3 regions of the Pseudobacter ginsenosidimutans genome follow, and region 2 is predicted to be linked to each of the others. Evidence: riboswitches for the same ligand, from Rfam matches in the RefSeq annotation. Region 2 holds a riboswitch; each other region holds the start of a gene.

Region 1 (4,213 bases), 940 kb from region 2:
CTTCTGTTGGCTTCACAGAGAAACAGGCGAAAGAAGCCGGCTACGAGATCAAAGTGGGCAAATTCCCGCTCAGCGCATCCGGTAAAGCTTCTGCAGCAGGCCATACCGAAGGTTTCGTAAAAGTGATCTTCGACGCCAAATACGGCGAATGGCTCGGTACTCATATGATCGGTTACAATGTAACGGAGATGATCATCGAAACAGTGGTAGGCCGCAAACTGGAAACCACCTACCATGAAGTGCTGAACAGCATCCACCCACACCCCACCATCAGCGAAAGTGTGAAAGACGCTATCGAAGTGGCGTATGGCGAAGCTATCCACCTCTAATCGTTTTATACAGCATATTGAAGCCGTTCCCGATGGGAGCGGCTTTTTTTTGCGTACAGGCCGGCCAACTGTTAAATCTGTCTGAAAGGCTGGTTTATGATTCTTTCACGCATACTGATCACGCTATCCTGCCGTTATTCGAAAAGCAGGTACGGAGCGGCACTTGCGTGTCTGCCCGATATTTCATATTTTAAAACCGAAAGCAACCTTCAGCAAATGAGCATCTTAAAAGCATTGGGGGCTAGCTTTATCCTTGCACTGACAACTCCGGTTGGAATGGCGCAATCGTCCCCCAACCCAACAGCAGACAGCATCAGATATTTTCTGGTGAACGCAGTGGAAAGACCAGCAATTGTAAACCCTAACGGATGTCGTGAACCGAAAATGATCGGGATCGGTTTGCAATCGCAGTCGGCAAATGTGTACTGCCCCGGTAAGGCAACAGTGATCACCACTTTCGAGATAGAAGGAACATATGCCGTAATGTTTAAAACCGACTCCACCACTTTTTGGGTAGTGAGCGATCTGAAAGATGTACAATTGAAAAAAGGAGAAACAGTTGAAAGAGGCGCTTTCATAGGTGAAGCCGCATGGAATGAAGACACTCAAAACTACGAATGTGATCTCTTACTGAACCTTAAAAAAACAAATGCGAATCGTGAAAAGATGGAAGAATACCTGAACAGGATGAAATAGCATGATCAAATCCAAACAGACCGAACCCTGATAAGCCTATAACCATGATCAACAAGCGCTTTTCCATTATTGCAGCAATGGCTATCATCTGCCTGATTGCCTGCAACAAGATCAAATCCGGCAAAGAGATGCCTGGCCAGGAAACAAGCTATATTAAGAAACTTGGTCTGCTGGATAAGAATGAACAGATCATAAAATTCTACTCCAATTACAAGTTTAAGAATGCAGGGAATTTCTTCACGGAGAAACGGATCGCGAAGTATTGGATAGACGAACATGATAGCAGCAAAACTCAGATCGAGTATGCCTTTTATGAAGATATCAAATCGATAGACAGTATCACGAATGTACCTTCCACCTATTGCCCGTATTTACTTGTAACCAGGAAAAATGGAAGCACTTTCAAAGTGTTTGTCAATGGAAAGAAGCGGGATGTGATCGTTTTCTTTGAAGATGCAATGAGAATGATTGCAAAGAGATAGAAAGATCAGGGGCCCCATGCCGAGCAGGTCTCATTGCAAAAGACACTGTGAGGACTCGAAAGCGACAAACAATTTCACTCCAACCATTTTTCCTGAACAGTTATTCCTTGAATATGACCATTCAAATATCTTTTCGGCAATCATTACCCTACTTTTTTGGTGGACTAACAATTGCATTTTATATTTGCACCCTCAAACATCAGTTCTTTCACAACAACTTATCCAGAATAGACCGAGGGAAGGGCCCTGAGACGTCTTGGCAACCTGTACCAACCAGGTATAAGGTGCTAATTCCTGCTCCTGATCAGGAGAAAGATGAGGTAGTTGAAAACTTCCTGCAAATCTGTTTTACTTCCGTTGCATCACTTTCTGGTAGATTGTTGTCTAAATAAAAGTCACATTGAAATGAAAACTGTATTGTCCACTCTGCCACTTTTATGCACTTCACATAACCGCATGCAACTTAGTTGTTGTTGCTGCTGTATGCGGTAGATACTACCACCCATCACAACTTGAACACAAAGTAAGAAACTGAAACGGGACTAACTGTCCTGTACAACCGATGTTTTGCCATAAACCGGACATTGCACCGGAACGGGAATTTCATGTCTACTATTAATATAAATAAGTTATGCTTAAGAAAAATGTAACCCTTCTGCTGACATTGCTCATCAGCATCGGGCTATACGCACAAAAAAGAACCCTGCAGGGTGTTGTGCTGACTGCCGAAAGCAAGCAACCCCTCGAAGGGGCCACTATCACAGTGAACAGATCATCCCTTATCACCACTACAGATCAACAGGGAAAATTCAAATTGGAACTGCCCGACGGAAAAGCAGTGCTTTCCATCTCCTTTGTAGGAAGGGAAACCATTGAAGTGGATGCGAAATCAGATAACAATATCACCATCCTGCTGAAGGCATCCAATTCCACACTCGAAGAAGTGGTAGCCGTTGCCTACACAACTGTAAAACGCTCCGGCTATCCCGGCGCAGTAAGTGTTATCGGATCAGACAAGATCAATAACCGCCTTACGCCCAACCTCACCAATGCATTGCAGGGACTGGCGCCGGGCATTCAAACCACTTCCGCAAATGGTCAACCAGGAAATAACTCTGCTATCCGCATCCGCGGTGTGGGCTCTATCAATGCCAGCAGCGCTCCCCTCTTCGTGATCGATGGCGCTCCGTATGATGGAGACATCAATGCAATTGATCCGGCGGATATTGCATCGGTCAATATCCTGAAAGATGCCGCTGCAGCCAACCTCTACGGATCCCGCGCCGCCAATGGCGTGATCATCATCACCACCAAACAGGGAAAGAAAGGTGAGGACATTGCCGTGAACGCCACCCTCAACCAGGGATGGAGCAGCCGCGCCGTTAAGGACTACGACAAGATCGGCACCAATCAGTACTTTGAATATTTCTGGGAAGCGCTGCGCAATAAAGCCATCACCAACGGACAAAGCGCAGAACAGGCTGCTCAAACAGCAACCAACAATCTTGTATCAGAACTCGCTATCAATCCTTATGGCGCAAACTATCCAACTCCTGTTGGATTGAACGGCAAGATCGTGGCAGGCGCAACGCCACTCTGGAACGACGATTGGGAAGACGCCATGCTTCAACCAGCCAAATACACACAGGCACAGGTGAATGTAAGCGGGGGATCGGACAAGACCACTTACTATATCGGTACCGGATATACGAATAATGAAGGCGCCTTTCTCGGCTCCGGTTTCAAACGCTATAATTTCAGAAGCAATCTCACCATCCAGGCTAAGAAATGGCTGAAGGTTGGATTGAACCTGAATGGTAGCTCCACTTCGCAGGACTATCCGGTTTCTGCAGACAGCCGTCAGGCCAACGTGGTATTGTTTGGCAGGACCATCCCCAGCTTCTACCCCATCTACCAGCGCAATCCTGATGGCAGCTACAAGCTGGATGCAAAAGGTCAGCAACAATTCGATTACGGCACTTACAGGCCCAATGGCGCATTGCCACGTTACAACCTGATCGGATCACAACCATTGAATAAATCAAGGTACACGCGCGAGAACATTTCTGCCAGGACCTTCCTGGAAGCAGCCATCCTCGCCAACCTGAAAGTAAAGACCAGCTTCAACCTGGATTATATCAACGCCAATTCGCATTTCTATACCAATCCCCTGGTGGGTGAGGATGCAGGCATCGGAGGCTCTGTGAGCAAAAGCAATAGCCGCTTCCTCAGCTATACGTTCAACAATATCATTACTTATGATCTGGACTTCCAGTCGGGCCACCACCTCAACCTGCTGGCCGGCCAGGAATTCTACCAGCTCAATACCGGCGACCTCAGCGGCAGCCGTCAGAAATTCACGCTGGCCGACCTCTATGAACCAAACGCTGCTTCACAGCTGAATGATTTCACTGGTAACTCTGATGAATATGCGAAACTCAGTTTCTTCGGGCAGGGCCAATACAATTATCTCGGAAAATATTTTGCTACCGCATCGATCCGCCGCGATGGCAGCAGCCGCTTTTCTCCCGATTCCCGCTGGGGTACTTTCTGGTCTGCCGGTGCAAGCTGGAGATTGTCTGAAGAAGAATTCCTCAAATCCGTGAACTGGCTCAGCTCGCTCACGCTCAAAGCCAGCTATGGCGCTTCCGGTAACGACGCGCTCACAGGTTATTACAACTACCTGGCACTTTACGCCATCAAGAA
Region 2 (4,213 bases):
TCCGGTCTTTCCATATCGCCGATGAACTGTCTGGCATAAGCGCCGAAACTTTCCATGTAGCGGCGTTGCCCTTCGGCATAAATGGTATCGAAGGCGAGGGATGATTTTCCGCTGCCGGAGATACCTGTGATCACCACTAATTTATTTTTTGGAATACTGATGTCGATATTCTTGAGATTGTGTACCCGGGCTCCAAAGACATCGATCATTTCCTGCTGTGTGGTTCCGTTATTTTGTCCGTTTTCACCTGACACTGCCTTGTTTACTTTCACATTTGCCATAATTGCAGAGGCTGTATTTAAATTTTTTCCGGGATGAGGTTTTAGTGAGATATATACACAAATTGCAGTCCCAACCGGGAAAACATCAAAGATAAGAACAAAAGGCGGGCGGAAAAGTTGTAGAAGTCTTACTACTTTTTAGCATTCAGGTTCAATGAGATAGGTGACAAAATGGGAATGTGGTACAAAAATTGAAAGCGCAAGGATGAGTTTTCAAGATCAGGTGGATATTCTGATTTTCGGATTGTAACTAATTTTGATGAGTTTTGCAGCATCATAAAGCCCGCTCTGATAATTAGCGAACACTCAGTTCATTAGAAAGTTACCTTGATTACATTAAAAAAAAAGACTATGAAATTACTTAAAAACACCCTGACAGGACTTATGGCAGCATCAGTTTTATTAGCTGGCTGCAGCAGCATGAACAAAACTCAAAAAGGAGCAGTGATCGGAACGGCAGGTGGCGCCGCGGCAGGTGCCATCATCGGTAAAGTGGCAGGTAATGCGGCACTGGGCGCTATCATTGGTGCTGCAGTAGGTGGTGTAACCGGTACTGTGATCGGTAAGAAAATGGACAAACAGGCTGCTGAGATCAAGAACGAAGTACCAGGTGCTACCGTTGAGCGTGTTGGCGAAGGTATCGTTGTTGAGTTTGCAGACAAGAATGCCGTATTGTTCGGTTTCGACAAGGCAGACCTCACTCCTGCAACAGAGAACAGCCTGAACAAACTGGTTCAGATCCTGAAAGAGTATCCTGATACCAATATCGAGGTTCAGGGGCATACTGATTCAAGAGGTACCGATGAGTACAACATGCAGCTTTCCCAGAGAAGGGCAACTTCAGTGGCCGGTTACCTCACCAGGAATGGTGTTGCTTCAGGCCGTGTAACTACCAAAGGTTATGGTGAATCAGCTCCCGTGGCTACCAATGACACAGACGAAGGCCGCGCACAAAACCGTCGCGTGAACTTCCTGATCACAGCCAACGAGAAAATGAAATCTGATGCCAAGAAAGAATCGAACAATTAATTAGCATATTATACGTTTTTGCATATTGTGCTTATTAACATGGGAAAATTGAAATTAAACAGGGCATCCGAGATCAATTACTTATTTATAATCCAGCCCTAATTTCAATTCTTAAATAAAAAAACCAAAAAATGAAAAGGAAATTTTTGGCTCTTAGCGCAGTTTTAGCTCTGATGGCAGGTGCAGCAACCGCACAGAACAAAACCACTTTCGGTGTTCGTGCAGGTGTGAACTTCACTAACTTGAATGGCGAGATTGGAGGAAATGATCTAGATCTCAAAATGAAAGCTGGTTTCCACGTAGGTGTGAACGCTGAAATTCCTCTTGCAGATGAATTCTTCATTCAGCCAGGTGTTCTGTTCAGCACAAAAGGAGCGAAAGCAGACGAAGGCGATGGAAAAATCAACATCTCCTATGCTGAAGTTCCTGTGAACTTCCTGTATAAACCAGAAGTTGGAACAGGCAGGCTTCTCCTTGGTGTAGGCCCCTATCTTGGAATCGCTGTAGGCGGTAAATTCAAAGGAGATGGAGATGACATGGATATTGAATTCACCAATGATGTTGAGAATGAGAATGAATATTTGTATTCAATGAAACGTCTCGACTTCGGTGGAAACCTTTTGTTTGGTTATGAATTTACCAACAAATTCTCAGTTCAGTTGAACGCTCAGTTGGGTATGGCAAACCTGTCCCCAAAATTCCAGGGCGAAAAGCTGGATGACACCAAAATGAAAAATACTTCATTTGGTGTATCTGTAGGCTACAGATTCTAATCGGTCTCATTCCGCCGTAATAACAACCTGGAGACTTCGGTCTCCAGGTTTTTTTGTTTATTTCGATTTGCTCATTATCTTTGCACCAGTTCTTTTTACATCTCTTATCAAGAAAGGCAGAGGGAAATGGCCCGATGAAGCCTTGACAACCTATTCTTTACGACAGCAATGCCGGAAAGAAAAAGGTGCCAATACCACCGTTTAACAACGGACTGATAAGTCAGATAATAGCTTCAAACAATACGACCTCAAAACATATTGAAAAGCTCTTCCTGACTATCGGAAGAGTTTTTTTTTGCCCCTACCGGCACGCTTGCCAGCTCCGGTATCTCCGCAAATCAACGCTCTCCGATCGTTCTCCACTCTTGATAATGGCTGTCGCAGAACACTGTTTATTCAACAATCATCAACGATGGTGCTGACTGAAAAAACACAACAACAAAAGCACTCATCACAAAAACTGTTTATCATGCAAGCGACAACACAACTCATTCACAGCATCCCCGTTGATCCATTGACCGGAGCTGTATCCGTGCCCATCTATCAGACTTCCACCTTCGTGCAGGATGCACCGGGTGTGAATAAAGGGTACGACTATGCGCGCAGCGGTAATCCCACACGCGCCACACTGGAATCACTGATCGCGCAGCTCGAAGGCGGCGCAACCGGCCTCGCATTCGCATCAGGTCTCGCAGCCATCGACGCCGTTGCCAAACTTCTCAAAACAGGAGACGAGATCGTTGCTGTAGATGATATCTATGGCGGCGCCTACCGCCTCTTCACACAGGTGTATGAACAATTCGGTATCAAGATCAATTTTGTTGACACATCCGATCCCGCCAAAGTACTGGATGCCATCACACCAAAAACAAAACTGATCTGGCTGGAAACACCTACCAATCCCACTTTGAAGATCTCAGACATCGAAGCCATTGCGAAGATCGCCAAAGCAAGCAATGCCTGGCTTTGTGTTGACAATACTTTCGCTACTCCCGCCCTGCAACAACCGCTGTTGCTCGGAGCCGATATTGTTGTACACTCTGCCACAAAATATCTCGGAGGCCATAGCGATCTGATCGCCGGACTGGTAGTAACCAAGGATCCCGAGCTCGGCGCACGCATCAAATTCTATCAGAATGCAACCGGTAATATCCTCGGGCCATTCGACAGCTGGCTGGTGATCCGCGGCATCGAAACATTACACCTCCGCATCCGCCAGCACAGTGAAAGCGCACTCGCAATTGCAAAATACCTGGAGCAGCATCCTGCAGTTGACAAAGTGTATTATCCCGGCCTCGCATCACATCCCAATCACGCAACAGCTAAAAAGCAATCTAAAGGTTTTGGCGGTATCGTAAGCTTCTCACTGAAGCAGGACCATCTCGATGCAGCCACTGCACTGGTTACATCCACTAAATTATTCAAGCTGGCCGAAAGCCTCGGCGGCATCAAGAGCCTTGTGAGCCATCCGGCCAGCATGACGCATAAATCCATCCCCGCTGAAAAGCGCCAGGCGGCGGGTGTTTCAGACAGCCTCATCAGACTCAGTCTCGGACTCGAAGATGTTCAGGACCTGATCAGCGATCTCGATCAAGCATTCAATACCAGCGCTGCCAAACTCGAAAAATCAAATACTCATCAAGTAGCAGCCTGTTAAGTTTCAAATATTATGAGCCAGGAAATAATCAAAACGTACAAAGACATCGACCGGACCATTTTGAAAGGCATCCCGAACCCTACAGACCAGGCGTACGAGATCAAGATCAAAATCCCCGAATTCACCTTCCTCGGTGTAAAAGAGCAACCGGACTTTGCAGTGATCTACCTCACCTTCTATCCCGGAAAAAAAGTGATAGAACTGAAATCACTCAAACAATACATCTTCCAGCTGCGAAACATCGTTGCCTCCTACGAGCGACTGATCAATATCATTTATGATGATCTCCAGGCAGCTTACGAACCAGCGCGAATGCGGCTCGTAATGATCTGCAATCCCAGAGGCGGCATCAGCTCCAAGCTGACTATCGACTCAGACTGGAAGATCCGCGGCGGAAAAGAAGCCTTCAATGACTGGAAACTCATTGAAGACGAATGGGAAGTAACCATGTAATCTGTATCTAATAAAACACT
Region 3 (4,213 bases), 2.8 Mb from region 2:
CCATTGAGTTTCACAGATCTGTCCTTTCCCCTGAAAGCATCTGCATAGGAGATGGTGGAATTCTTATTGAGGGTAACAACCGAACCATCGGGCAGTGTTTCGGCCTTTGACTGGGTTTGCGTGGCCAGCACTACTTGTTTATTGGACTTGAATGGCACAAGAATAAAAAAGAGCAGGGCGGCCACTCCCACCAGCATGATAACGGCGGCGGCTATGCGCGTATCGTACCATTTTGTGCGTGCGGGTTCCACCACGGTCATTACGGGGCGGGTTTCTTCGCCACTGATCCGCTGCTGGAATCTTTTCCAGGCATCGTTCTCATTCACGGAACTTTTGGCTGCCAGTTCCTGGCTTTCGTCCCAGATGAATTTGAACTGCTCATAATAACGCTGATGGTCAGGGTTGGCATCGATCCATTGCTCCACCTCTTTCCGTTCACCGGCAGACGCCTCACCCAACAGGTATTTCACCAGCAGGTCATCACTTATATTGTAAAATTCGGCATTCAATCAGTTTTCGTTTTAGAGGTTGGTCAGGATTATCAATAACAGTGGCAGGAAGTCTATCAATTTGCTTCGCAGCAATTTGAGTGCCTTCCCCATCTGGTTTTCTACGGTTTTGATGGAGATGCCCAGCCGGTCGGCAATCTCCTGGTATTTGAGTTCTTCAAAACGGCTCATCTGGAAAATGGTGCGGCATTGTTCCGGAAGCTCGCTCATGGCTTTCCGCAACTTTTGTTCAAGGTCGCTCAACAATACTTTTTTTGAAGCAGAATCAGTCTGCTCTTTCATTTGATAAGAGGCATGCGCCTGATAGGCCAATCTTACTTTCTGATGTTTGATGTGATTCAGGCTTTCGTTGTAAACGGCCCTGTACAGATAAGCGGTGAGCGAAGTTTCAATCTCGAGATGTCCTTTCTTTTCCCAGATCTTGCAGAATACGTTCTGGACCATCTCTTCAGCAACCATATCATCTTTAACTATCGTATATGCATAGGAGTGAAGGCTCTTAAAATGACTTTTAAAAACATTCTCAAATGCTGTGCCCAGCAAGTGTGTACTCCCTGCTTCCGATACTGCCATTCGTAGATTTTGAAATCTGGCGCCAAAGATAACTGCTTCGCCCAATTGACCTTTATTAATATGACAACCGGAAAATGGCTTACCCCTATGGCAGTATGCAGGTTTAACTAAAAAAATAGCGGCACAACATCAAACTTACTGTGATTCAACCGTTTGAATTTTTCGTTTTACGTAGCTGAGGTATTTGTCGCGGGCCTGGATGGCGGCGAACAGGCCGTCGTGGGAAGAGTTGTTGTGAAAGGAGATGGTCCCGTGATGACTTCTGTATGCAACGGGCACAGAGGGATCTTGCGGATGGACTGTACGGACAAAATAAACTTCGTCCATTTCAGTTCTGCCCGTCTTGTAATAGTGATAGAATTGTTCGTTCTCTTCGAGGAATTTTTCGGCGTGGCGTAGCTCTTTTCTCCAGAAATTACTGATCTCCTGTACATCGCTGCCTGATTCCGGGTGGAACAACGCAGCTTTATACACCAGTGCAAAGTATTCCAGCATTCCGGTAAAGGCCGGCTTCACTGTTTTGAAGAACCAGATCTCATCATTGATGGTGCGGAACTGGCGATGATCCAGCAGTTGCAGTAAGGCATTCCAGTTACGTTCGCAAGTTTGAAAGCAGCATTCGATCTGTTCTTTCTCAGTGGCATACCGTTTACCGCAGTCTTCCATCTCAACCAGCATTTTTTCATACAGTTGACGATATTGTTCTCTCATAGCTCAGACAGTTAAAGCAAAGTACTTGCCCTTTGTTTCGCTTTGAAACATCGTATTACCCTGACCAAAGTGTAATAACCTGTTACAACTGTCCCTACGTGAATGCGGTTCTAAAAAAAAGCAGGGAAAGTAAAAACAATCCCTGGTTAGACCAAACGGTCACATGAGAAAATCTACTATTAAACAAACGTACATGTAAGCGCCCGGTACTGGGTTTCAGAGGAGGCGCAAACAAAAAAGCTCATCTGATATATAGTCAGACGAGCTTCAATTATATAGGAATGCCCATACAGGCATATTCACCATTCAAAGCTATACTCTGACTTATCTTTCCCCCATCATGGCAGGGGGTAGGAATTGGCACCTTTTCCAACAGTTATACAAACGACGATGCACTATGTCTGCTCTGTTGGAAGGTTGTCAAGGCGTCATCGGGCCCGTTTCCCTCTGCCTTTCTTGATAAGTTATTCCTTAGAACGTGGCAAATATATACATGAATCTCGTGGATTCATATACTTCCCGAAAATTTTTTTATTGTGTTATTACAACACTAAATCCTGCCTTTATCCAGAGAACCTGTTACACCAGATATCCGAAGAGCGTATCGTCTTTGTTCAGCTCAGTGTAATTGATCTGGTATTGCTGCATGTTCTTCAGCAATGCATCATAATCTTCCCGCTTCCGGAGCTCGATCCCAACCAAAGCAGGTCCGGTTTCCTTATTGTGTTTCTGATAATATTCAAACCTGGTGATATCGTCTTCTTGTCCCAGTACATGATTCACAAATTCTTTCAGCGCGCCGGGCCTTTGGGCAAACCGGATGAGGAAATAATGTTTCAGTCCTTCGTACTGAAGGCTGCGTTCCTTGATCTCCTGCATGCGGTCGATATCATTGTTGCTGCCACTCACTACGCAAACCACGGTCTTCCCTTTGATCTGTGCAGCATAGTCGTCCAGCGCAGCAATGCTGAGTGCTCCTGCGGGCTCTACCACAATCGCATCTTCGTTATAAAGTTTGAGAATAGTGGAACAAACTTTTCCTTCCGGCACCAGGTGCATTTCGCTGAGCACTTCCCGGCATAGTTCGAAGGTGATCTCCCCTACTCTTTTCACGGCAGCGCCGTCTACAAATCTTTCGATATTATCAAGCGTTACCGGGTGACCTGCTTCCAGCGCCTGTTTCATGCTGGGTGCACCTTCCGGCTCCAGGCCAATGATCTTTGTTTTGGGTGAATAGGTTTTGAAGTAAGACCCAACACCGGCGCTGAGGCCGCCGCCGCCAACGGGCACAAAGAGGAAATCCACTTCGCTCTGGTCTTCCAGGATCTCCAGCCCTACGGTTCCCTGTCCTTCAATGATGCGCAGATCATCAAATGGCGGGATGAAGGTCATGCCATTGGCTTCAGTGAATGCGCGTGCTGCTGCAGCGCAATCGTCGAAGGTATCGCCAACGAGCCTGATCTCGATATTATCTTCCCCGAACATCTTGGTTTGTGAAACCTTCTGATTGGGTGTAATGATGGGCATGAACACCACACCTTTCACGTTGAGTCTTTTACAGGAGAAAGCAAATCCCTGTGCATGGTTACCGGCGCTTGCGCATACCACGCCTTTGGACATTTCCCCCGGTTCAAGGCTGCTCATCATATTGTAGGCGCCGCGCAGTTTGTAGGAGCGCACCACCTGCAGATCCTCACGCTTGAGATATACCTGGGCCCCGTACTTACGGCTTAGATTATGCGAATACTGAAGGGGCGTTCTGTTCACCACTTTGCGCAGGCGCATAGCCGCTTTGTGGAATTCGAGGGCCGCCATCAGGTTTGTAGTAGTGCTCATGTTTTGTTGCAGGTTCAGGCGCCTGCCCGCCATTTTTGGGTGCAGTCGCTCGCGTCCCCGCGAGTGACAACTATTTTGTCGCCTCCGGCGACACGGTGCCCGCCAGAGGCGAGCCAATAAATGTCACTCGCGGGGACGCGAGCGACTGCTCTCCGAAACTACATCAATCATTGCAGGGGCGGGGCGGACAACTGCCGTGAACAGTTCCGTTGGTCCGGGGTCTGAAGCCCCCCATTCCGCAGGCTGGCCACAGGCAGCCGCCGCATAACCCTTGCAAAAAATCTTAATTGGCCGCTACTGCTTTTGCAGGTTGCGCCGCCTGGTTTTCAGGACGCAGACTGCGCACTGTTTTACCGGCTTGCCACAGTTCGCTTTCGCGGAGCTCTTTCAGTTCTGCTTCCAGTTTCTCACGATAATCAACCTGGCTGTTGCTGCTGATAGAACGGGCTGCTTCTTTACCAGCTGCCACACTCTCATACAGCTCAGTGAATACAGGCAGTGTAGCGTCGCGGAATTTTTTCCACCAGTCCAGTGCACCGCGTTGAGCAGTGGTAGAACAGTTGGCATACATCCAGTCCATTCCG

The links. Region 2 has a riboswitch for S-adenosylmethionine ahead of FSB84_RS01470 (trans-sulfuration enzyme family protein). Riboswitches for the same ligand answer to the same signal wherever they lie in the genome.
Region 1: another riboswitch for S-adenosylmethionine. It lies ahead of FSB84_RS28225 (SusC/RagA family TonB-linked outer membrane protein); the one in region 2 lies ahead of FSB84_RS01470 (trans-sulfuration enzyme family protein).
Region 3: another riboswitch for S-adenosylmethionine. It lies ahead of FSB84_RS12870 (RteC domain-containing protein); the one in region 2 lies ahead of FSB84_RS01470 (trans-sulfuration enzyme family protein).

Annotation. Positions count from the first base shown of each region.
Region 1 covers NZ_CP042431.1:7,224,687-7,228,899, forward strand. The annotation lists gene lpdA (dihydrolipoyl dehydrogenase) at 1-329, shown strand, start outside; gene FSB84_RS28215 (hypothetical protein) at 546-1,025, shown strand; gene FSB84_RS28220 (hypothetical protein) at 1,070-1,507, shown strand; SAM riboswitch class I at 1,723-1,829, shown strand; gene FSB84_RS28225 (SusC/RagA family TonB-linked outer membrane protein) at 2,139-4,213, shown strand, end outside.
Region 2 covers NZ_CP042431.1:369,408-373,620, forward strand. The annotation lists gene uvrA (excinuclease ABC subunit UvrA) at 1-281, opposite strand, end outside; gene FSB84_RS01460 (OmpA family protein) at 633-1,310, shown strand; gene FSB84_RS01465 (porin family protein) at 1,442-2,083, shown strand; SAM riboswitch class I at 2,185-2,305, shown strand; gene FSB84_RS01470 (trans-sulfuration enzyme family protein) at 2,553-3,740, shown strand; gene queF (preQ(1) synthase) at 3,753-4,193, shown strand.
Region 3 covers NZ_CP042431.1:3,160,618-3,164,830, reverse strand. The annotation lists gene FSB84_RS12880 (FecR domain-containing protein) at 1-509, opposite strand, end outside; gene FSB84_RS12875 (RNA polymerase sigma-70 factor) at 522-1,082, opposite strand; gene FSB84_RS12870 (RteC domain-containing protein) at 1,218-1,793, opposite strand; SAM riboswitch class I at 2,115-2,259, opposite strand; gene ilvA (threonine ammonia-lyase IlvA) at 2,373-3,629, opposite strand; gene ilvC (ketol-acid reductoisomerase) at 3,913-4,213, opposite strand, start outside.